2 regions of the Methylobacterium sp. AC832 genome follow, and region 2 is predicted to be linked to the other one. Evidence: predicted binding sites of a transcription regulator. Region 2 holds the regulator's gene; the other holds the start of a gene.
The links. The regulator HrcA, encoded in region 2, represses chaperone genes, less so after heat shock. The targets are predictions, from matches to a motif close to GTTAGCACTCNCNNNNNGNGAGTGCTAAC.

Region 1: groES (co-chaperone GroES) is a predicted target of HrcA. The motif match lies at 1,811-1,839, and genes of this name have one in related genera.

Annotation. Positions count from the first base shown of each region.
Region 1 is NZ_CEEDMV010000005.1:97,749-109,371, forward strand. It holds gene groL (chaperonin GroEL) at 1-1,361, opposite strand, end outside; gene groES (co-chaperone GroES) at 1,455-1,742, opposite strand; gene AC0IXR_RS17910 (magnesium transporter CorA family protein) at 1,957-2,958, shown strand; gene AC0IXR_RS17915 (lipopolysaccharide biosynthesis protein) at 3,135-4,583, shown strand; gene AC0IXR_RS17920 (FAD-binding protein) at 4,672-5,859, shown strand; gene AC0IXR_RS17925 (heterodisulfide reductase-related iron-sulfur binding cluster) at 6,133-7,518, shown strand; gene AC0IXR_RS17930 (MBL fold metallo-hydrolase) at 7,610-8,584, opposite strand; gene AC0IXR_RS17935 (helix-turn-helix domain-containing protein) at 8,671-9,438, shown strand; gene AC0IXR_RS17940 (ribbon-helix-helix domain-containing protein) at 9,451-9,669, opposite strand; gene AC0IXR_RS17945 (DUF4169 family protein) at 9,827-10,018, opposite strand; gene fumC (class II fumarate hydratase) at 10,030-11,454, opposite strand; gene AC0IXR_RS17955 (cytochrome P450) at 11,598-11,623, shown strand, end outside.
Region 2 is NZ_CEEDMV010000001.1:714,046-725,668, forward strand. It holds gene AC0IXR_RS03330 (chloride channel protein) at 1-867, shown strand, start outside; gene AC0IXR_RS03335 (MFS family transporter) at 1,071-2,432, opposite strand; gene AC0IXR_RS03340 (hypothetical protein) at 2,849-3,319, shown strand; gene AC0IXR_RS03345 (DUF1236 domain-containing protein) at 3,286-3,684, shown strand; gene hrcA (heat-inducible transcriptional repressor HrcA) at 4,259-5,353, opposite strand; gene AC0IXR_RS03355 (glutaminase) at 5,586-6,515, shown strand; gene AC0IXR_RS03360 (glutamine synthetase beta-grasp domain-containing protein) at 6,711-7,751, opposite strand; gene AC0IXR_RS03365 (hypothetical protein) at 8,244-8,564, shown strand; gene rph (ribonuclease PH) at 8,687-9,400, shown strand; gene rdgB (RdgB/HAM1 family non-canonical purine NTP pyrophosphatase) at 9,397-10,032, shown strand; gene hemW (radical SAM family heme chaperone HemW) at 10,229-11,407, shown strand; gene AC0IXR_RS03385 (penicillin-binding protein activator) at 11,519-11,623, opposite strand, start outside.

The DNA.
Region 1 (11,623 bases), on a different contig from region 2:
ATCTGGCGGATCGGGGCCTCAAGGGCCTTCAGCACGATCTTGATGCCGGCCTGGACGTCCGGGTTGTCGCTCTGGAGAGCGCGGACGGCCTCACGGGCACGGAGGAGGGCGGTGCCGCCGCCGGGGACGATGCCTTCTTCCACCGCAGCGCGGGTGGCGTTGAGCGCGTCGTCGACGCGGTCCTTCTTCTCCTTGACCTCGACCTCGGTCGCGCCGCCGACGCGGATGACCGCGACGCCGCCGGCGAGCTTGGCCAAGCGCTCCTGGAGCTTCTCACGGTCGTAATCCGAGGTGGTCTCCTCGATCTGCGCCTTGATCTGGCCGACGCGGGCTTCGATGTCCGCCTTCTCGCCGAGACCGTCGATGATCGTGGTGGTCTCCTTCTCGATGCGGATGCGCTTGGCGCGGCCGAGCATCGGGAGGGTGACGTTCTCGAGCTTGATGCCGAGGTCCTCCGCGATCATCTGACCCTGGGTCAGGATCGCGATATCCTCGAGCATCGCCTTGCGGCGATCGCCGAAGCCCGGAGCCTTTACGGCAGCGACCTTGAGGCCACCGCGCAGCTTGTTCACGACGAGCGTGGCGAGAGCCTCACCTTCGATGTCCTCGGCGATGATGACGAGCGGCTTGCCGGTCTGCACCACGGCCTCGAGAACCGGCAGCATCGCCTGGAGCGACGAGAGCTTCTTCTCGTGGATGAGGATGTAGGGGTCCTCGAGCTCGGCGACCATCTTCTCCGCGTTCGTGATGAAGTACGGGGAGAGGTAGCCGCGGTCGAACTGCATGCCCTCGACGACGTCGAGCTCGGTCTCGGCGGTCTTGGCTTCCTCGACGGTGATGACACCCTCGTTGCCGACCTTCTGCATGGCGTGGGCGATCATCTCGCCGATTTCCTTGTCGCCATTGGCCGAGATGGTGCCGACCTGGGCAACTTCCTCGGACGAGGCGACCTTCTTGGCGCGGCTCGTGATGTCCTTCACGGCGGCGGTGGTGGCGAGGTCGATGCCGCGCTTCAGGTCCATCGGGTTCATGCCGGCGGCCACGTACTTGGCGCCTTCACGGACGATGGCCTGGGCCAGGACGGTGGCGGTGGTGGTGCCGTCGCCAGCGATGTCGTTGGTCTTCGAGGCCACTTCGCGCACCATCTGGGCGCCCATGTTCTCGAACTTGTCGGCGAGCTCGATCTCCTTGGCGACGGTGACGCCGTCCTTGGTGATGCGCGGAGCGCCGAAGGACTTCTCGATGACGACGTTACGGCCTTTGGGGCCGAGGGTCACCTTGACGGCATCGGCGAGGATGTCGACGCCGCGGAGCATCTTCTCGCGGGCATCTGAGCCGAAGCGTACTTCTTTCGCTGCCATGTATAGATCCTCATTAGGTTGAGAGCCTTGAGGCGCTCACCGAAGGGCGCGCTCGAAAGGCTCGGATGGAAGAAGGAAGAGGGCCGGGTCGCTTTAGGCGACGACGCCCATAATGTCGGATTCCTTCATGATCAGGAGGTCCTGACCGTCGATCTTGACTTCGGTGCCGGACCACTTGCCGAACAGGACGCGGTCACCGGCCTTGACGTCGAGCGGGTTCACGCGGCCGGCCTCGTCACGGGCGCCAGGGCCGACAGCGACGATCTCGCCCTCTTGCGGCTTCTCCTTGGCGGTATCGGGGATGATGATGCCCCCCTTGGTCTTCTCTTCGCCTTCGATACGGCGGACGACGACACGGTCGTGCAGCGGACGGAACTTCATGAGCTGCCCTCTTGCTTCAAATTCATGGATGGCGTTGATGCGGCCGAAGGGCTCGCCCAACCCAGGCTGTTAGCACTCCCGAGCGAAGAGTGCCAAAGCAAGGGCGGAGGTAGGCTTAAGCTCCTTGCGAGTCAAGACGCGGACGACGCGTCATGCCGCGTTTGCGCAGCATGTTCTGCTCTCCGGTCGCTGACAGACGGATGACAATCACCCCATGATCAGCCTTCAGGGACCGCAAGGCGCGGTCGAGCATTCCGGCGCAGCCAATGGCGGCGGCGTGCCGAGCCATGCGATCTGGATCGACCTCAACGATCCGAGTGCCGAGGAAGCGGAGCATATCGAGGCCGCCACCGGCCTGCGCGTCCCATCGCGAAAGGCTCTGAGCGAGGTCGAGAATTCGAGCCGCCTGCGCCGGCTCAAGAACGGTCTTTCGCTCTCCACACCGATGATCACCTTCGACAAGGTGGATTCGCAGCTGACCCCGCTCGGCTTCGTCCTGACCCGGGACCGGCTCATCACCGTCAGGTTCAACGAACTGCGCGCCTTCGAGGAGGTCAAGAAGCGCATCGGCGACGGTGATGGCGCTTGCCAGACCGGCACCGAGATCTTCCTCCTTTTGGTGGAGGAACTGGTGGACAGCCTCGCCGACGCCCTGGAGGAGATGGGCGCCGATCTCGACGCGCTCTCGACCCGGATCTTCGACTTCGACGTGAGGGCAGGGGGCGTCGCCGGCGATTCCGGCAAGACCCCGCGTCGACGCGACCTGGCGCTGCGCCGCATCCTCCGCAGCGTCGGCCGGCGGGGCAAGGCGCTCGGCAAGATCCGCTCGAGCCTGCTTGGCCTCGAGCGCATCCTCCCGTTCGTCGCCGGCGAGTGCGAGCACCTCCTCGGCGCCACGGAGATGCCGCGCTTCGAGACCCTGCGCCGGGACATCGCCTCCCTCGACGAGTTCGAGATCCGCTTGTCGGAAAACGTCCAGTTCCTGCTCGACGCCACTCTCGGCCTCATCAACATCGAGCAGAACAACACGTTTCGCGTGCTCACCGTCGTCTCGGTAGTGGGCGTGCCGCCGACCCTGATTGCGTCGATGTACGGCATGAACTTCAAGCACATGCCGGAACTCGACTGGGCCTATGGCTATCCCTATGGTCTGTCGCTGATCGTCATCAGCGCGATCATCCCCATCGTCTTCTTCAAGCTGCGCGGCTGGTTCTGACGCGCGTTCGATCGAGCGTTTTCGGGGTTTAGGGAAATCTTTTCGGCCCGGCGCACAAGGGCGGCTGGTTCTAACGCGCGTTCGATCGAGCGTTTTCGGGGTTTAGGGAAATCTTTTCGGCCCAGCGCGCAAGGATTGGGAGCATCGCCGGCAATCCGGCGACCAGAGTCGACCGCATGGCCGTAATCGTCGCCTTCATCCTGAATGCCGGGCTCAATTTCGGCCTCGGCCTCCTTCTGGCCAAGCTCATGGGGCCGGCGGATTTCGGCCTGTTCGGCCTCGCCACCACGGGTGCCGTGGTGCTCAACACCCTGGTCTTCGAGTGGCTACGGCTGTCGGCGACACGGTTCTATTCCAACCGCGTCCGGCGCGAGGAACCTTGGATCCGCCATGGGTTGGACCGGGCCTACGCCATCCTGGCCGTCCTCCTCCTGGTCGCATCGGCTCTCTGCGCCGTCGTCGGCGCGACTGTGGAAATGAACACGGAGGGCCGTTTCGCCATCGCGGCTGGGGCTGGGCTCGCCGCCTTCGGCATCGGCCTGTTCGATTATCACGCAGCCCTCACTCGCGCGCGATTCGACGGCGGCCTCTATCTCAAGCTCACCCTCATCAAGAACGGCCTGTCATTCCTGCTCATGGCGGGCGCAGCCTGGCTGTTTCCGCAGCCGCTCTGGGTGCTGGTCGCTTGCGGGCTCAGCCAGTTTCTACCCGTCGTGATGCTGCGCAAGCCGCTGCTCGATCCGCCCCTGCCGATCGTCCGCGTTCAGATGGGGGAGACCTGGCGGCTGTTTCGCGCCTACGGGCTTCCGCTGATCGTGGCTAACGCGATCTACCAGATCACGCCGTTCCTCAACCGGAGCGCCATCGCCATGTCATTCGGCCTGGCGGAGGCCGGCTATTTCACCCTGGCGGCGGATGTCGCCTCACGCAGCCTCAGCATGATCGGCACGGCCCTGGACCTCATTCTGTTCCAGCTCGCCGTGCGGGTGGACGAGCACGAGGGCCATGTGGCGGCCGAGGCCCAGATCGGCCGAAATGCCGCCATCGTGGTGGCGCTCATGGTGCCTTGCGCCGGCGGGCTCTGGGCTGTGCTACCGGCACTCCAAGGGCTCGTGGTGCCGGAGGCTTATCGCGGCCCCTTCGCCCTCTATGCGCTGATCCTCATCCCCGGCCTGCTCTGCGGCACATTGCTCAATTTCGGGCTCAACCCGATCTTCCAGATCCGGCGCAAGACGGTGCCGGTCATCGCTGCCGCCCTTGTCGGCCTTGCCGTGAATGCCATCTGCCTGGTCGTCCTCCCCGCGCATTTCGGCGCTCCCGGCATCGCCATGGCGCAGAGCGCCGGCCTCGTCGCCTCGACGCTCTGGCTCGCAGTCCGGGCCCTCGCGGGTCCGGAGCGCCTGCGGATCGACTGGTGGGAGATCTTTGCCGCCTGTACCGCCACCCTGGCGATGATGGCCTGCCTGGCACCGTTCAGGCACATGGATCCGACCATGGCACTCGCCATCTGCCTGCCTCTCGGTGTGCTGGTCTATGCCCTGCTCGTTGCGGTGTTTGACATCGCCGGATTACGCGGCCTCGTGACGACCTATCTGCGGCAGCGCGCCGTCACCCCGGCGGCGTGAGACAGAACGCACCGCTTGAAAGCGGGGCGTCCCTTCCCGCATATGGTCGTCTGAAGATGCCGTCGAGCATCGCAGCGGGCAGGAAACGATGCGGTCATACGAGCCTCAGGACGAGGGCGAGGCACAAGCCATCGTCGCCGACGCCGCCGGCCGGTCCGAGCCGATGCGGCTCGTCGGTGGGGGAACCAAGGCCGCGATCGGCCGCCCCGCCCAGGACGAAGCCACCCTCTCTTCCCTTCGTCTGACTGGGATCACCCTCTACGAGCCGGCCGAGATGGTGGTCGCCGCCCGGGCCGGAACTCCCCTCGCGCAGGTCCAGGCCTTGCTGGCGGAACGCGGCCAGATGCTGCCCTTCGAGCCGATGGACCATCGCATTCTGATGGGCTCGGCCGGGGAGCCGACCTTCGGTGCCGTGGCAGCGACCAACAATGCGGGACCACGCCGGATCAATGCGGGAGCGGCCCGCGACAGCCTCATCGGCGTCCGCTTCGTCAACGGGCGCGGCGAGGCCATCAAATCGGGCGGGCGGGTGATGAAGAACGTCACCGGCCTCGACCTCGTCAAGCTCATGGCGGGCTCGTGGGGCACTCTCGGCCTGCTCACCGAGGTGACATTCAAGGTGCTTCCCGTCCAGGAACGGGTGACGACCTTGGCCTTCTCCGGCCTCGACGATGCGACGGCGGTGGCCGCTCTCAGTGCCGCCCTCGGATCGCCGTTCGAACTCACGGGTGCGGCTCACCTGCCGAGCGGCCTCGACGGGCCGAGCCCGCGCACTCTGATGCGCCTTGAAGGTTTCTCGGAATCCCTCGATTACCGCCTCGGCGAATTGCGCAAGCTCCTCAGGCGGTTCGGAGAGCCGGAGATCATTGAGGGCGAGATCGGAGCCGTTCTGTGGGCTGCGATCCGCGATGTCATCCCACTGACGGAACCGCGCGCATCCGCCGTCTGGCGAATTTCCACCGCACCGATGCAGGGTCCTGCGGTCACGGCCGCCATCGCGGCGCAGCGCCAGGCGCGTTGGTTCTACGATTGGGGCGGCGGCCTCGTCTGGCTGGCCACCTCGGCCGAGGGCGATGCCGGCGCCGAGACCATCCGCGACGTCCTCCGCACCACCGGCGGGCACGCCACCCTGGTTCGGGCACCAGATGCGGTACGCGCGGCGACCGCCGTCTTCGAGCCTCTGTCAGATCCGCTGCTTCGTATGACGGCTGGGATTAAGGCGGCGCACGATCCGAAGGGGGTATTCAATCCCGGCCGGATGTATGCTGGCATCTGACCCCCGTACGGTTCCCGCCCCAGCAATCCGGTTCTCGCCCGATGCCAGAACCAAGCTTTCAGCATCCGGCCCAAACGTTGACCGCGACAATCTCACCCGCAGCGGCCTCATGATCCTGAATGGCTTTCGCGCTATCCCCGCCGGGTGGGCGGAGGTTTAGAGCCGTTCCAAGGCTCGGCTTCCGCCGAAATTTTCTCTAAGCTGCTTGAAACAGCGCTGGGCGGCGACAGACCACCCAGCAAGAAAACGATATCGGGACCCTGAGGAAACGCCGTGCAGACCAATTTTAGCCTGACGCAGCTTGCCGACCCGGCGATGGCCGCTTCGGAAAAGATCCTGCGTACTTGCGTGCATTGCGGATTCTGCACTGCGACCTGCCCGACCTATCTCCTCCTCGGCGACGAACTCGATTCCCCGCGCGGCCGCATCTACCTCATCAAGGACATGCTGGAAGGCGGCAAACCGGCGACGCCCGAAGTGGTCAAGCATGTCGACCGCTGCCTGTCCTGCCTGTCCTGCATGACGACCTGTCCGTCCGGTGTGCATTACATGCACCTCGTCGATCATGCCCGCACGCATATCGAGGAGACCTATCGCCGGCCCTTGAGCGACAGGCTCCTGCGCAGCGTGCTCGCCTTCGTGCTGCCCTATCCGAACCGCTTCCGCCTCGCGCTTCTGGCCGCCAAGATCGGCTCGCCGTTCCGGCCCCTCGTCGCGCAGTTGCCCCGTGTCGGCAACCGCCTCGCGGCGATGCTCGACCTCGCCCCCGCGCTCCTGCCGAACCGCACCGTCAACGACCGGCCCGGCACCTTCCCGGCCGACAACCGAGCGCGGGAAGCGAGCGCCCTGCTCCAGGGCGAGGCCGCACCCGCCCGCGCCGGCCGGGTCGCCCTCCTGCGCGGCTGTGCCCAGAGCGTGTTGCGGCCGGATTTCAACGAGGCGGCGGTCCGGCTTCTCACCCGCCACGGCGTCGAGGTGGTGCAGGCGAAGGGGGAGGGGTGCTGCGGCGCGCTCACCCACCATATGGGCAAGTCCGAAACCTCCCACGCCCAGGCCAAGCGCACCATCGATGCCTGGATCGCCGAGATGGACGGCGACGGTCTCGACGCGATCATCGTCACGGCCTCGGGCTGCGGCACGACGATCAAGGATTACGGCTTCATGTTCCGCGACGACCCAGCCTATGCGGACAAGGCGGCGCGGGTCTCGGCCGTTGCCAAGGACGTCACCGAATACGTCGCCAACCTCGGCCTGATGCCGCCTCTGTTCGAGAGCGATCTCGTCGTCGCCTACCATTCCGCCTGCTCGATGCAGCATGGCCAGGGCATCCGCACCGAGCCGAAGAACCTGCTGAAAAAGGCCGGCTTCACCGTGAAGGACGTGCCCGAGGGCCATATCTGCTGCGGCTCGGCCGGCACCTACAATATTCTGCAGCCGGAGATTGCCGGGCGCCTCCGCGACCGGAAGGTAGCCAATATCGAGCGCATGCGCCCCGATCTCATCGCCACCGGCAATATCGGCTGCGCCACGCAGATCGGGAACGGCACCAGCATCCCCATCGTGCACACGGTGGAACTGCTGGACTGGGCGACGGGTGGGCCGAAGCCGGCGGTGCTCGAGGGATTGGGCGGGATGCGGGTGCTGGAGGCGGCGGAGTAGTCCCGAACCGCCGCCAAGACCTGCGCATTTCGTCAAGACCTGCGCATGTCCTGTCGATGGCTGGGATCGGCAGCGGACGGGAAGAGAGGGGTCAGGGAGTTCCGGATCCGGTCACCGGAATCCAGCGATAGCCTGTCCCTCGCGGTTCGACATGGCCGAGCGACGGGAACGCCGTGTGATAGCCCGCGACCAGCAGCCTCTCGGTGGCGGCCATCGCGTAGATCGCCCGACGGGTCGCGATGCCCTGATCCTTGTCGAGATCGAACAGGGCGTGCCATTCGGGGTGGCTCAGCGATGCCACCTCGTGATGGGCGCAATCGCCCCATACGAGCATCCGTTGCCCCTCGCTTTCGCAATGGAAGGCAAGGTGCCCCGGTGTGTGTCCGAAGGCGGCCACCACGTCGATGCCGGGCGCGACCGTGTCGCCGGGTCCGACGAGGCGGATGCGGTCGCGCAGCGGGACGAGGTGGCTGCGCACCACTGCGGCCGACCGGTAGGTGTTGCTGTCCGCCGGCGCCGACAGGCGCTCCTCCGCCGTCCAGAAGCGGTATTCCGCCTCTCCCACGACATAGGCCGCGTTGGGAAATTGCGGAACACCGCCCTCCAGGAGGCCGCCGATATGGTCCGTATGGCAATGCGTGATCACCACGAGGTCGATTGCTTCCGGCGCGATTCCGGCGCGCCGTAGCGCCTGACCCAACCGCCCTCCCGCCGGCCTGGGGATGAAGCCGACCTCGCCGTTTCCGGTATCGAAGAGAATGCGTTGTGTGCCGGTCTCGATCAGCGTCGGGGTGAAGCCCGGCGTGAAGCGGTTCGATGGGAGCCGGTTCTCCCGCATCAGCGCTTGCACCTCCTCTCTCGGCCGGTCCTCGCCGACGATCGGCCATGGCCCGTCGATGGTCTCGTCCGCATCGAGCAAGGTGGTGATGGTGAAGGCGCCGAGCCGGATGCGCCGCGATGCAGGTGCCTCGGCAAGGGCAGCCGCCCCGGCCAGGGCCGGCCTCGCGCCGGAAAGAGCGAGGCCCGCGAGGGCGCCCGTGACAAGGCGTCGGCTCAATGTGATCATCGTCGCAGGATCTCCGGTTGACCCCGCCGCGCCGGCGGGCCGCGAGGCGGGGATCACCGGCCTAGCGCGTGGGGAGGGGACACCGCTTGAACGAACGTGCTGGCCCAGCGCTCGGCCCCCTTTGGCACGTCGAGGGCGGGCACACCTTCTTTGCCGGACCGCTCGCCTACAACGCCAGCCACCAGCATGGTGCGCCGGTCTATCTGGCCGGCCTGTATGGATCTTTCCGCATCCGGTTCAGGCCTGGTCCGTGGATCGCCTGCCGCACGGCCTTCGTCCCGGCCGGGATGCGGCACGAACTCGATTGTGCCGGCGATCCCTTGGGCGTCCTCTATCTTGAGCCGGAGGCCGGAGCGCGGGCTCTCCTGGGCCTGATCGCCGCCGGCGAGGACATCGACGGCGCACGCGTCGCCATGCGGGGTGAGATCGAGCCGCTTCGTGCGCTCTACGAATGCCGGCGCGCCACGGTCTGGGCCGGGCAGGCCATCGCCGATCTCGCCGGTTTCGCAATGCGTCGGAACGAACCGACGCTCGATGGGCGCATCACCCGAATCATGGCCGGCCTCGGCACCTGCCAGGACGCGGGCATGTCGGCGCCGCGCCTCGCGGCATCCGTCGGGCTGTCATCCTCGCGGATGCAGCACCTGTTCACCCGCGAGGTCGGAGTTCCATTCCGGCGCTACCGGTCATGGCTGCGCATGCGGCGGGCGATCGACGCCGTCATTCGGGGTGAAACCTTCACGGTCGCAGCCCACGACGCGGCCTTCGCAGATCAGGCCCATTTCGCCAACGCCTTCCGGCAGACGTTCGGCGCACCCGCCTCGGCGAGCCTCGTCGGTATCCGGCGGCCATAGACGCCAGTGGCCTCAGTTCGGCCGGCGCACTTCAGCCAACACGAACACCCTGATCGCCGAGGACAGGTTCTGCGCGCCCCGCGCCTCGTCGATCTCGCCGATCAGCACCTGCACCGACTGCTCGCGGGCGGCGGCGATCTCGCGCAAAGCCTCCCAGAACGGCGTCTCCAACGACACGCTGGTCCGGTGGCCGGCGATCATGACCGAGCGTTTGGTGGTGCCGGTGGTCATCGAGCGCGCAACCCTCCCCCCTCTGCTGGGGAGGGTGCCTGCGGAGCAGGCGGGAGAGGGGGCGACCTCTCCGGAGATGGCGCTCCCCTCTCTCGACCCTCGCTCACGCGAGGGCCACCCTCCCCCGCAGAGGGGGGAGGGGGAACCGTTGCGCTTGTCACCCGTCCGAATCCGGTCCCACGAGCTTGTGGCCCTCGTGGCGCGAGAACTCGATGGCCTTCTTGGCCTCGGCCAGGGTCTTGGCCTTCTTCGGCCGGCCGAAGGCGATGCGGTTGTCCTCCGCCTTCGCCTCCTTCTCGGCCCGCGCCTTGCCCTTGCGGACCGAGCGCAGGTTGATGATCTCGGCCATGAGCTTCCCCGTCAGTCGACGCTCGGTGCCAGCATGGTCTCGGGGCGCACGACGCGGTCGAACTCCTCCTCCGTGACGTAGCCGAGGCGCAGGGCCTCTTCCTTCAGGGTGGTGCCGCGCTTGTGCGCGGTCTTGGCGATCTCGGCAGCCTTGTCGTAGCCGATGGAGGGGGCCAGCGCCGTCACCAGCATGAGCGAGCGGCTCATCAGGTCGGCGATCTTGTCCTCGTTGGCCTTGATGCCGACGACGCAATTGTCGGCGAAGCTCACGGCGGCATCGGCGAGGATGCGGATCGATTGCAGCACCGCATTGGCGATGACCGGCTTGAACACGTTGAGCTCGAAATTGCCCTGGGAGCCGGCGAAGCTCACCGTGGTGCCGTTGCCGATCACCTGGGCGCAGACCATGGTCAGCGCCTCGCACTGCGTCGGGTTGACCTTGCCCGGCATGATCGAGGAGCCCGGCTCGTTCTCCGGCAAGGAGAGTTCGCCGAGGCCCGAGCGCGGGCCGGAGCCGAGGAAGCGGATGTCCTGGGCGATCTTGAATAGGCCCGCCGCCAGGGCCGAGAGCGCACCTTGCGTGAAGACGAGGGCATCGTGGGTGGCCAGCGCCTCGAACTTGTTGGCGGCCGAGGTGAAGGGCAGGCCGGTCAGCTCGGCGACCTTGGCCGCAAACTTCTCCGCGAATTCCGGATGGGCGTTGAGGCCGGTGCCGACCGCCGTGCCGCCCTGTGCGAGAGCCAGCACACCCGGAAGCGTCGCCTTCACGCGCTCAGTGCCCAACGCCACCTGCGCGACATAGCCCGAGAATTCCTGGCCCAGCGAGACGGGCGTCGCGTCCTGCAGGTGGGTCCGGCCGATCTTGACGATGGACGAGAACGCCTCGGACTTCGCCTGGAGCGCGTCGTGCAAGTGCTTCAGGGAGGGCAGCAGCCGGTCGTTGATCTCGCGCGAGACCGCGATGTGCATCGCCGTGGGGAACACGTCGTTGGAGGATTGGCCGCGATTGACGTGATCGTTGGGATGGACCGGCGACTTGCCGCCCCGCTTTCCGCCGAGCAGCTCGTTGGCCAGGCTCGCGATGACCTCGTTGGCGTTCATGTTCGACTGGGTGCCCGAGCCCGTCTGCCAGACCACGAGGGGGAATTCCTGGTCGTGCTCACCGGACACCACCTCGGCGGCGGAGGCGGCGACGGCCTGGGCCACCTTCGGGTCGAGGGCGCCGAGATCCTGGTTCACCAGGGCGGCGGCCTGCTTCACCATCCCGAGGGCATGGACCAGGGGGGCCGGCATCTTCTCGGTGCCGATCTTGAAATTCTGGATCGAGCGCTGGGTCTGCGCGCCCCAGTAGCGATGGGCCGGAACCTCGATGGGGCCGAACGTGTCGGACTCGGTCCGGGTGGCGGACGGTTCGGTGGGGCTTTCGAGCGGCGACATCGTGGCCTCTTAGATGGCGGAGTATGCGGCCCTACTTAGACGGTGCGGGGCCAAACCGCGATGGTGCTTTTACCAAAGGCGTCACAGGTCCGTGCCGGAGTCAGGCACCGCCCCCGCGTCGAATCCAACGAGGATACATGCCGATGCCCGTGGACGCAGCGACCATGGA
Region 2 (11,623 bases):
GCTCTGGCGCTGCTGTTCGTGGCGAAGGCCTCGGCCTCGGCGATCTCGATCGGCTCGGGTTTTCGCGGCGGCTTGTTCTTCGCTTCGCTGTTTCTCGGCGCTCTGGCGGGCAAGCTCTTTGCCGCGCTGATGGCGGAGGCAATCCCGGCCCTTTCCGGCGTTCATGGACTATCCGGCCTGGAGGGACTCACCTTCTTCGCTCTCACACCGCTGGCTTATGCGGTGATCGGCATGAGCGCCCTGGCGGTGGCAGTCATCGGCGGCCCGCTTACGATGACATTCCTCGCCCTCGAGCTCACCGGCAGCTTTCCGATCACCGGCCTCGTACTGGTGGCGGTGATCGCCTCGTCGATGACCGTGCGGAAGACCTTCGGCTATTCCTTTGCCACCTGGCGCTTCCACCTTCGCGGCGAAAGCATCCGTAGCGCGCATGATATCGGCTGGATCAGGTCACTCACCGTTGGGGCGCTCATGCGTCGCGAGGTCGAAACCGTGCCGGTCGATATGAAGCTCTGCGATTTCCTTGCGGCTCATCCCCTCGGCTCGCCGTCCCGCGTTGTGATGGTGGATAAGGAAGGGCGCTACGCCGGAATCGTGCTGGTGCCCGAGGCTCATGCCCTGGTGACGGCTGATAGCGAGGCCAGTCTCATCGAGGCCATGCGCTATACAGACGTGTTCCTCACCGCCGGCATGAATGCCAAACAGGCAGCCTCGGCCTTCGACAGCGCGGAGAGCGAAGCTCTGGCGGTGGTGGACGATCCGGTCTCGCGTCGGGTGATCGGGCTGCTCACCGAGAGCCACACCCTCAAGCGCTACAGCGAGGAACTCGACCGGCAGCGACGAGCGATCATGGGCGACGCTGCGTGAAACTGATCCAGTTCCTCGCTGCAAGTCTCGGCCATGCGGATGCGAAGGGCCAAATCACGCACATGCCCGACTGACTCGCACTGCATCGGAAATAGTCACCGACGATATCACCCGAACCGGATCACGGTTGCTGTGCGGCACTTATGTAGACGCACGCGGCGAGCGAACACCGCGTGCGTTTGACCTTTCGACAGAGCGGCAATTTAGGCGGGCAGCGCCCGGCGTGACTTGCGCATCAGCGCCTCTTCCACCGTGCCGTCACCGTCGAGATAACCGTGGCGCTTGGGGTTCGGCATGATCAGCGAGCCGATGAAGGCGATGGCGAGCATCGCCGTGACGTACCAGAAGAAGCTGCTTTCCGAGCCGATCTGCTTTAAATACAGGGCTACCGCCTCCGCCGTGCCACCGAAGATCGAGTTCGCTACCGCGTAGGAGAGGCCGACCCCCAGCGCCCGGACCTGGGTCGGGAACAGCTCTGCTTTCACAATGCCGCTGATGCCCGTGTAGAAGCTGATCACCGTGAGGCCGATCATGATCAGACCGAACGAGAGGTAGGGGTTCGTAGTGGAGCCGATCGCCGTCATTAGCGGCACCACCATCAGCGTGCCGAGCCCGCTATAGAGCAGCATGTTGGTCTTGCGGCCGATCCTATCCGAAAGCCAGCCGAAGAAGGGCTGGATCACCATGTAGACGAGGAGCGCCGCAGTGGAGATCTGCGATGCGGTGATCTTGTCGATATGCGCCGTGTTGAAGAGATATTTCGGCATATAGGTGGTGAAAGTATAGAAGCTCAAGGAGCCGCCGGCGGTGTAAACGAGTACCACGCAGAACGCCCGCCAATGCTTGAAAAGGGCCGAAAAGGTCCCCGATTCCTTCGAGGCCATGTCCTCTTTGGTCGCCGTCTCCGCGAGCGACGAACGTAGGAACAGCGCCACCACGGCCGCCATCGCACCGATGAAGAACGGGATGCGCCAGCCCCAGGCAGTGAGCTGCTGGGCGGTGAGGAAGCTCTGCAGAATGATCAGCACCAGCGAGGCCAGAAGCTGTCCGCCGATTAGGGTAACGTACTGGAACGAGGCGAAGAATCCACGCTGACCCTTCAGGGCGACCTCGCTCATGTAGGTGGCGCTGGTGCCGTACTCGCCGCCCACGGAAAGGCCCTGGATCATACGTGCGAGCAAGAGCAGGGCGGGAGCCCAGTGCCCCACGCTGGCATAGGTCGGTAGCACGGCGATCATGAGCGATCCGCCGCACATCATCAGCACCGAGATCATCATCGAGGTCTTGCGGCCAAGGCGATCGGCGATACGGCCGAACAACCAACCACCGATGGGGCGCATGAAGAATCCGACCGCGAACACGGCGGCGGATTTCAGGAGCTGACTGGTATCGTCGCCTTCGGGAAAGAAGACCGGCGCAAAGTAGAGGGCAAAGAAGGCGTAGCAATAAAAGTCGAACCACTCGACGAGATTACCCGACGACGAGCCCACGATGGCGAATATCCGCCGACGGCGGTCTTCCGGATCGTCAGGCTTCGAAGGATCGATCGCGATAGCGTCGGACATGGGCACTCCCTACCATCCTTGTCGGAGCCCTACCTGGGCCTCTTGGTCGGCGACGTTAAGCGGCGATGGAGAATTCACAAGCGCCTCAACGCGGCTTTCCTACAGCAGGCTGCAAATGTCATCCATTCCCTCATCCCCATCGCCCTTCCCGCCATGGCAAAGGTACGTCATCGTCTTCTCCAAGTGGAAATACTTGGAAGTCCGTTACCGTGAAGCTCGGGCTTAAGTTGCCTGTGCAGTGTGATGACGACGTGGGAAGTAGTTTTAAATCGCGGAACGGTTTTGGCAGTCTTTCCGTTTCGGCTTCGCGTCGGCGCCGCGTGGCGTCAGCAATCAACCAAGAGATGGACTGACTGACATGAGCAAGCTCTTGCGGAGTACGGTGACGGCTGCCGTTCTCGTCGTCGGTGCGGCGAGTGCTTTCGCCCAAGGTGGGCCTGGAGCAGGTGGCGGTGCGGGTGGCGGCGCAGCGGCAGGCGCCGGTGCGCCCGGCGGTGGCGCAGGTGGTGCCGGATCGGCTGGTGGCGCCGGCATGCGGGGCGCCGGTGGCGGCGGAGCCGAGCGTGGTGGAGCCGCAGGTGGTATGGAACGCGGTGGTGCCTCGGGGGATCGCGGCGGCCCTGCGGGTGAGCGCGGTGGCGCGGCTGGAATGGAGCGAGGCGGTGATGCTGGCGGCGAACGAAATGGCCGCATGGAGCAGGGCGAACGCCCGAGTGCTGGCAGCAGGAGCGATCCCGCAGCCCGGCCGGATCGAGACGGCAAGTCTGATCGAGACGGCAAGTCTGATCGAGACGGCAAGTCTGACCGAGACGGCAAGGCTGAGCGAGACGGCAGGGCCGATCGTGATGAGCGGATGGACGGAAGCGGCAAGGCCGATCGCGGCCTGAAGGATGGCAAAGCGGATCGTGGCGAGAGGAGCGACAGCGACCGGGGTGATCGAGCCGGGCGTAGAGATCGTGCGGGCCGAGGCGATAGCGGCGCCGTGCGCGGGGCTTATGGCCGACTGGGTGCTCCGCAGCGTACAGAATTTCGCCAGAGCGTACTTCGTCGCGGGATCCCCCGTCTTGCCGCTGGTGCTTTCGCTCTGACGGTGGGGACCGCAATCGCCCGAAGCTACACTCTCTACGACCTGCCGCCTGACATCGTGCAGATCGTGCCCGAATACGAAGATTACCGATACGTACTTGTCGACGACGACATCGTCATCGTCGACCCGGACACCTATGAGATTGTGGACGTCATCCGCGGTTGATCTTCATCTGTGGTGTCCTCGAGGGGAACTTCCTCTGGCGAAGCGCATACGCTGTCAAATTGTGAACCGTAGCGCGTGATGCTTTGCCGGATCGAAGTGGTGACGTGAGAACAGAGTCCAGGCTCCGGACAAGCTGTCATCAGCGATCCGGAGCCTGGATGTTTCAGGCAAGGGCTTATGTTTGGTCCGCGTATCAAACGACCTGCGAGGTTGGGCCTCTTCCTCTTACTAAACTCTGCAGCGCCGCATGAGTGCAACAGGCTAGGTTGAGAACGTCATTCTCAGGCTGCGCCTGACGCGTGCGCTTGGCGAGATCACAGCGAGGTGAAAGACTGAGACTTCTATGCGAGTGATCGCAGCGAGTTTCGCTTTCCGGCAGGAGGGCAGCTAAGTCAGGGCCTTTCAGCAGGCCTTTGGCTACTCATGTGCCGAGCTTCGAATAAAGGTCGCCAGTGTCTCGACATTAATCCCCGAAGCCGGGGCGTCGTCGACCATTGGTTCAGTTTCCTTCAAGTCGTGGCAGAGCTTTCTTGGAGAAGCGAAGTCTTGTCCGGTGAGATGAACGCAATGACGCTCAGCGCCCGTTGCGGTCGAGCATCTTCGAGACTACCCGAGCAGTGTAATCCACCATCGGCACGATCCGCGCGTAGTTAAGTCTCGTCGGGCCGATGACGCCAACGACGCCGACGATTTTCTGAGAACCGTCCCGGAAAGGTGCGGCGATCATCGACGAGCCGGAAAGCGAGAACAGTTTATTCTCCGAGCCGATGAAGATGCGCACTCCTTCTCCACCCTCGGCGCGGGAGAGCAGTTCGATCACATCCTTTTGCGTTTCAAGGTCGTTGAAGAGTAGGCGGATGCGTTCGAGATCCTCCACCGCGCGCAGGTCGTCGAGAAGGTTGGCTTGGCCGCGCACGATTAATTGACGTGCGTCGGACGGCCCGACGGTGGTGGCTAGGCCCGCATCCACCAGGCGCTCGGTAATGACGTCCAGTTCGCGCTTCATCGCCTCGCGGCCGGCCTCGATCTCGGCGCGCAAGCCTCCCAGTGTGCGTCCATGAAGGCGGGCATTGAGGTAGTTGGAGGCTTCCTGCAGGGCGCTGGCCGGAAGGCCCGGGGGCAGATCCAGGAGGCGGTTCTCCACCGAACCGTCATCCGACACCAGTACGACGAGGGCGCGGGCTGGATCGAGCCGGACGAATTCGATGTGTTTCAGGTGCACGTTTGTCTTGGTGGTCAGCACGACGCCTGCTCCCCGGGAAATTCCGGACAGCAGCGTCGAGGCCTCGGCCAAGGCGCTTTCGAATGTGTGGCCAGATGCGGCGGCACGCATTTGGGCCTCGATCCGCTCCTGCTCCTCGCGCCCGACATCGCCGATCTCCAGCATGGCATCGACAAAGAAGCGCAGGCCCATTTCCGTCGGAAGTCGGCCGGCGGATGTGTGAGGCGCGAAGATCAGGCCAGAATGCTCCAGATCCGCCATGACATTGCGGATCGAGGCCGGCGACAGCGCCATGGGCAGGATGCGTGCGAGGTTGCGGGATCCTACAGGTTCGCCCGTCGTGAGGTAGCTCTCCACGATCTGTCGAAAGATCTCGCGTGTGCGCTCGTTTAGAGCCGCGAGGGGCTGGAGCTGCTGAGAAGAGAAGGGGCGGGGGCGATCGTTCAATGGGTTCTTCCTGAGCGGCGATTGTGTCCGGCTCTGCCCTCGCGCACAACCTCTAGGCCCGCGGCATCGACGTTGTTCTCCGGCAATCCGCTTCGTCCAAAAGGAATGCCCTTTGCGTCGCGGTGCGGCCGGCCGCGAAACTCCGCCATCTGTCGGATGGCGCCGTGGCGGAGGCATGCGGGTTCCGTCTTGGCTCGCATCGATACCCGTTTCCTCGCAGATGAGCGACGCCGTGCCCGACCTTGATACCGTCGTCAGAGAAATCGCCGAGGAGATGGCTGACCGGCCAGACCGAGGTGAGGTCGCCACCTACATCCCGGAACTCGCCCGGGTCGATCCGAAGGCCTTCGGAATTGTCGTCATCGATGCTGACGGGCATGTGGCGGCAGGAGGTGACAGCGACACTTCATTCTCGATCCAAAGTATCTCGAAGGTGTTCACGCTGACTCTGGCCCTCGGCATGGCGGGAGATCGGCTCTGGCGCCGAGTCGGTCGCGAGCCGTCCGGCAGTCCTTTCAACTCCATTGTCCAGCTCGAGCGTGAGCGCGGCATCCCCCGCAATCCGTTCATCAATGCCGGTGCCATCGCGGTGACCGACACGATACTGTCGGGCCACCAGCCCCGGGAAGCGCTCGGTGAAATCCTGCGCTTCATGCAGTTCCTCGCCCAGGACCCGACCATTACCATTGACGAGGCGGTGGCCGCCTCCGAGCTGCGCACGGGTTTCCGTAATATCGCGCTTGCCAACTACATGAAATCCTTCGGCAATATCGATAACCCGGTCGATTTCACCCTGGGTGTTTATTTCCATCATTGCGCCATCGGCATGTCGTGCCGGCAGCTAGCCACGGCGAGCCGCTTCCTTGCTCATTCCGGCCGCAACCCTCTCACCGGGCATTCCGTGGTCTCTCCGGAGCGCGCCAAGCGTATCAACGCAGTCATGCTGACTTGCGGTCACTACGACGGGTCCGGCGAATTCGCTTATCGTGTTGGCCTTCCCGGCAAAAGTGGCGTCGGCGGCGGAATTATCGCGGTGGCCCCCGAAAAAGCGTCGATCGCGGTATGGTCGCCGGGCCTCGACGCATCCGGTAATTCGCATCTCGGCCGGATCGCCCTCGAGATGCTCACTCGGCGCCTTGGCTGGTCGATCTTCGGCGCGTGAACTCAGTAGGGACGGTAATCCCCTACGCCCCATCGTAATGTAGGCGAAAAGAAGCGTGTTGCACCGAGGTAGCCAAGCGACTTGTTCATTGAGACCCGCTTGCCTTCCAAATGAGCAAAAAAGAATGCCTGCCGCAGACCCTGCGACAGGCATCGATTATAATTGGCGCAAAAGCCTTAATTGTCTGCCTAATATTTAGGCGGCCGCTTTCGCCTCGTCGGCGGTTGAAACCGTCGCGATCGTCTTCAGGATCTGCGAGGCGATCTGGTAGGGGTCCCCCTGGCTGTTGGGACGGCGGTCTTCCAAGTAGCCCTTATACTCATTGTTGACGAAGCTGTGGGGCACCCGGATCGAGGCACCACGATCGGCGACGCCATAGCTGAACTCGTTGATCGCAGCGGTCTCGTGCTTGCCGGTCAACCGCATGTGGTTGTCAGGCCCGTAGACCGCGATGTGGTCGTCCAGGTTTTCCTTGAACGCTGCCATGAGCGCTTCGAAATAGGCCTTGCCGCCCACCATGCGCAGGTGCTCCGTAGAGAAGTTCGCGTGCATGCCGGAGCCGTTCCAATCCGTCGCACCGAGCGGCTTGCAATGGTACTCGACATCGATCTCGTAGGTCTCGCACAGGCGCTGGAGAAGGTAGCGAGCGACCCACATCTCGTCGGCGGCTTTCTTGGAACCCTTGCCGAAGATCTGGAATTCCCACTGGCCCTTGGCCACCTCGGCGTTGATGCCCTCGTGGTTGATACCGGCATCGAGGCACAGGTCGAGATGTTCCTCGACGATCTTGCGAGCGATGCTGCCGACTTCCTTATAGCCGACGCCACAATAATAGGGACCCTGCGGGGCAGGGTAGCCGGTGGCGGGGAAGCCGAGGGGGCGTCCGTCCTTGTAGAAGAAATACTCTTGCTCGAAGCCGAACCAGGCGCCGTCATCATCGAGGATGGTTGCGCGCTTGTTCGAGACGTGCGGGGTGACGCCGTCCGGCATCATCACTTCACAGAGAACGAGGACGCCATTCTTGCGAGTGCTATCGGGGAAGTGGCGCACAGGCTTCAGCATACAGTCGGAGCTGCCGCCCTCGGCCTGCATCGTCGAGCTGCCATCGAAGCCCCACAGCGGAAGCTGCTCAAGGGTCGGGAAGCCATCGAATTCCTTGATCTGGGTCTTGCCACGCAGGTTCGGCACCGGCGTGTATCCATCGAGCCATAGATACTCGAGCTTATATTTCGTCATTTCGAGCCTCTCGTACCTCAAGCGATCCGACAGCCGGGTTTCCCCTCACATCGTTCGCGGCCGTTCGTAGCCGGATTCGCCGTTAGCATATCTCATGCCAATGACTTGCACGGACGGTTGATGGCTGTGCGTTCCGCGGAGAGCGTGGCCGATGAGAGATAGTGACATGGCAGGGACGACGGTCTGGAACATGCCGGCTACCTGCCAACCTGAATCACCCAAGTGGGAGAAAAACGAGTTCGGGTCATGATTCTAACGGGCGTCTACAGACGATCACCGCTCACTCATTCCGGCGCATTCTGTCGAGCGAGGATGGAGGCTCGACGAATTCAAAGGAATAAAAGCCTTATTCTGATCGGCCTTTGCTTAATCCCGAAACAAAAAATATATAATCTCCCCAGGTCGTGCGTCGTTTTCCGTCGAACATGCGTTGCACCGCATCCGCACCCAGCGGTCGACGAAACAAACATCTTTCAAACGGAGCCCGTCCTGATGAAGAACCCAACCCTGTCCGCCATGGCGAAGACCTTCGCCATCGTGGTCGCCCTGGTGGGCGCGATGATCCTGGGAACGCCCCGTGGCGCTGAAGCCGCGCCGATGGCGGTATCCAGCGAAGTCGCCGGCGCGGCGAACGCGGCCGCCACCGAGGTTCAATACGGCGGCGGACACTGGCGCCACCACGGCCGGCATCATCGCCGCCATTTCGGCCATCATCGCGGTCGCCATTTCGGCCATCATTACGGTCGTCGCTTCGGTCATCACCATCACCGCCGCCATTTCGGCCATCATCACCGCCGCTTCTACCGCTACTGAGGCCCGAGTTTGGGGCGCACCGCGAGGCGCGCCCCTACCTTACCTCGCTGCGCTTGCCGGTAGCCGGACCGCGGCCTAAGAGCCCGGACGACCATCCCGGAACCCGACCAAGGAGAGTGCCCATGCGGCCCTCGAAGCGCGCGAACGACGAATTGCGCAACGTGACTCTGGAGCGCTCCGTCGCCCGTTATGCCGAGGGTTCGTGCCTCGTGACGTTCGGTCAAACGAAAGTTCTTTGCACCGCCTCCCTCGAAGAGCGCGGTCCGCCATGGCTGCGCGGCTCGGGAAAGGGCTGGGTCACCGCCGAGTACTCCATGCTCCCCCGCGCTACCCATGAACGCACCCGCCGCGAGGTAAATTCCGGCAAGCCCTCCGGACGGACGCAGGAGATCCAACGGCTGATTGGCCGCTCGCTCCGCGCCGTCACCAATCTTCCCGCCATCGGCGAGCGCCAGATCACCGTGGATTGCGATGTGATTCAAGCGGATGGCGGCACTCGCACTGCCGCGATCACGGGCGCTTGGATCGCCCTGCATGATTGTTTCACCTGGATGCGCGGGCGCTCCATCATTTCCGTCGATCCCCTACGTGAGCATGTCGCCGCCATTTCCTGCGGCATCTACAAAGGCACCCCCGTGTTGGATCTCGAATACGCCGAGGATTCGGCCGCCGAGACCGATGCGAATTTCGTCATGACCGGCTCCGGCGGCCTCGTGGAGGTGCAGGGCACCGCCGAGGGAAAGCCCTTTTCGGAAGCCGAACTCATCGAGTTGCTGCGCCTAGCCCGCGGCGGCGTCGAGCAACTCGTCGCCCTTCAGAAGCAGGCGATCGCATGAGCGCGCCGCGCATTCTCACCGGGCGAGTTGTCATCGCCACTCATAATGCCGGCAAGCTCGTGGAGATGCGTGAGCTGCTGATGCCCTTCGGTGTCGAGGCCGTCTCTGCCGGCGAACTCGGCTTGCCGGAGCCCGAGGAGACCGGGACGATGTTCGCGGAGAACGCAGCGATCAAGGCTATCGCTGCGGCGCAGGCTTCGGGCCTGCCCGCCTTCGCTGACGATTCCGGACTTTGCGTCAACGCCCTCGATGGCGCACCCGGACTGTTCTCCGCCCGCTGGGCGGGGTCGAGCAAAGACTTCTCCAGTGCGATGGCTCGCATCGCGGCCGAGCTCGACAAGCGCGGAGCCACGACCCGCCGGGCTCATTTTGTCTCGGCCCTCGTCATCGCTTGGCCCGATGGCCACACCGAAACGTTCGAAGGCCGCGTCTTCGGCGATCTTGTAGAGCCGCGCGGCTCACAAGGCTTTGGCTACGACCCGATGTTCCTGCCCGACGGCTACGACCGAACCTTCGGTGAGATCTCCTCAGAGGAGAAGCACGGTGTCGATTGGCAGAGCGGAAATGCGCTGTCGCACCGGGCACGGGCCTTCGTGCTGCTGGCCCAAAGTTGCCTGCAGCGTCCGGTCTGACCGGTCTCGTCTAGATTGAGATTGGATGACCCTGATCTCAGTCGTGCCGACGGGAGCAGGTGGATTCATCGACGGCCGCAACGGTCTCTCACCGAGACCTTCTTGTGGCGGATGAATCCAAGAAGGGGGCGTAGGCTGAGCGCGGGATGTCTCCGGGACCATTGCCAAAACTGTTATCCGCGCGCACATCCGTTGAATGACCGACTCTTCAGGACCGGACCACCCGACCCGCGACGCCGGGTTCGGAATCTATATCCATTGGCCTTTCTGCGCTTCGAAATGCCCCTATTGCGACTTCAATAGCCATGTCCGCCATGCCCCGGTGGATGAAGGACGTTTCCTGGCGGCATTCCGGACCGAGATCGCCCATGTCGCGGCGCGCGTTCCGGGCCGCACGGTTTCCAGCATCTTCCTCGGCGGCGGCACGCCGTCCCTCATGCAGCCGTCAACCGTGGCGGGGCTTCTCGAGGCAATTGACGATGCCTGGGGGGCGGCCCCCGATATCGAGGTCACGCTGGAGGCCAATCCCACGAGCGTCGAGGCCGGTCGCTTTCGCGGCTATCGGGCCGCGGGGGTGAACCGTGTCTCGCTCGGTGTCCAAGCCATGGACGACATCTCCCTGAAAGCGCTGGGGCGCCTCCATACGGCCGCGGAGGCAATGTCGGCGGTGCAGACGGCGGCTGCCCACTTCGAACGCTACTCCTTCGATCTCATCTATGCGCGGCCGAACCAGAGCGCATCGGCGTGGCGGGCCGAGTTGAAGGAGGCCATCGCGCGGGCGGCTGAGCACCTGTCCCTCTACCAACTCACCATCGAGCCCGGCACGCCGTTCTTCGGCCTGCATGCGGCCGGCAAGCTTGTCCCACCGGACAACGACATGGCGAGGGCACTCTATGATGTGACGCAAGAGGTATGCGACGCCGCGGGCCTCCCATCCTACGAGATTTCCAATCACGCTCGCCCCGGCGCGCAATCGCGTCATAACCTCCTGTACTGGCGCTACGGCGAGTATGCCGGCATCGGTCCAGGCGCGCATGGCCGGCTTGTGACGGAAGAAGGGCGGATGGGCACCGTCACTGAGCGGGCGCCGGAGGCGTGGCTTGCTCAGGTCGAGCGCAACGGTCATGGCATCATCGAGACCGAAGCACTCTCATGTGCCGACCAGGGCGATGAGTTCCTTATGATGGGTCTGCGCCTCAAGGAGGGCGTCGACCCCGACCGTTACGCGATGCTGAAAGGCCGTCCCATCGATGCGGCGCGTGTCGAGGCTCTGATCGGCGACGGGCTCGTCACCCGCCTGGACGGAGGCCGCATCGCCGCGACCCCGCGCGGTGCGCCGGTTCTCAACGCCGTGGTGGCGGAACTCGCTGCCTGATGCTGGCCCCCGTCCGCTTGCTCATGATCTATCACATTGACCAGGGTGCATGGCCGGCCAGTGCTACCTTCTGCGCAGCCTTTCTCGACCATACTTGACGCACAAGCCGGATCAGGTGCCAGAGGGGCCGAGCGTGCGCGGGGCCGGGCTCACGATAGCCGGTGCGCCGCTGCGGATTTCGTAGATGGCTAGAGCCCTATCGCTTACCCCCTCCGG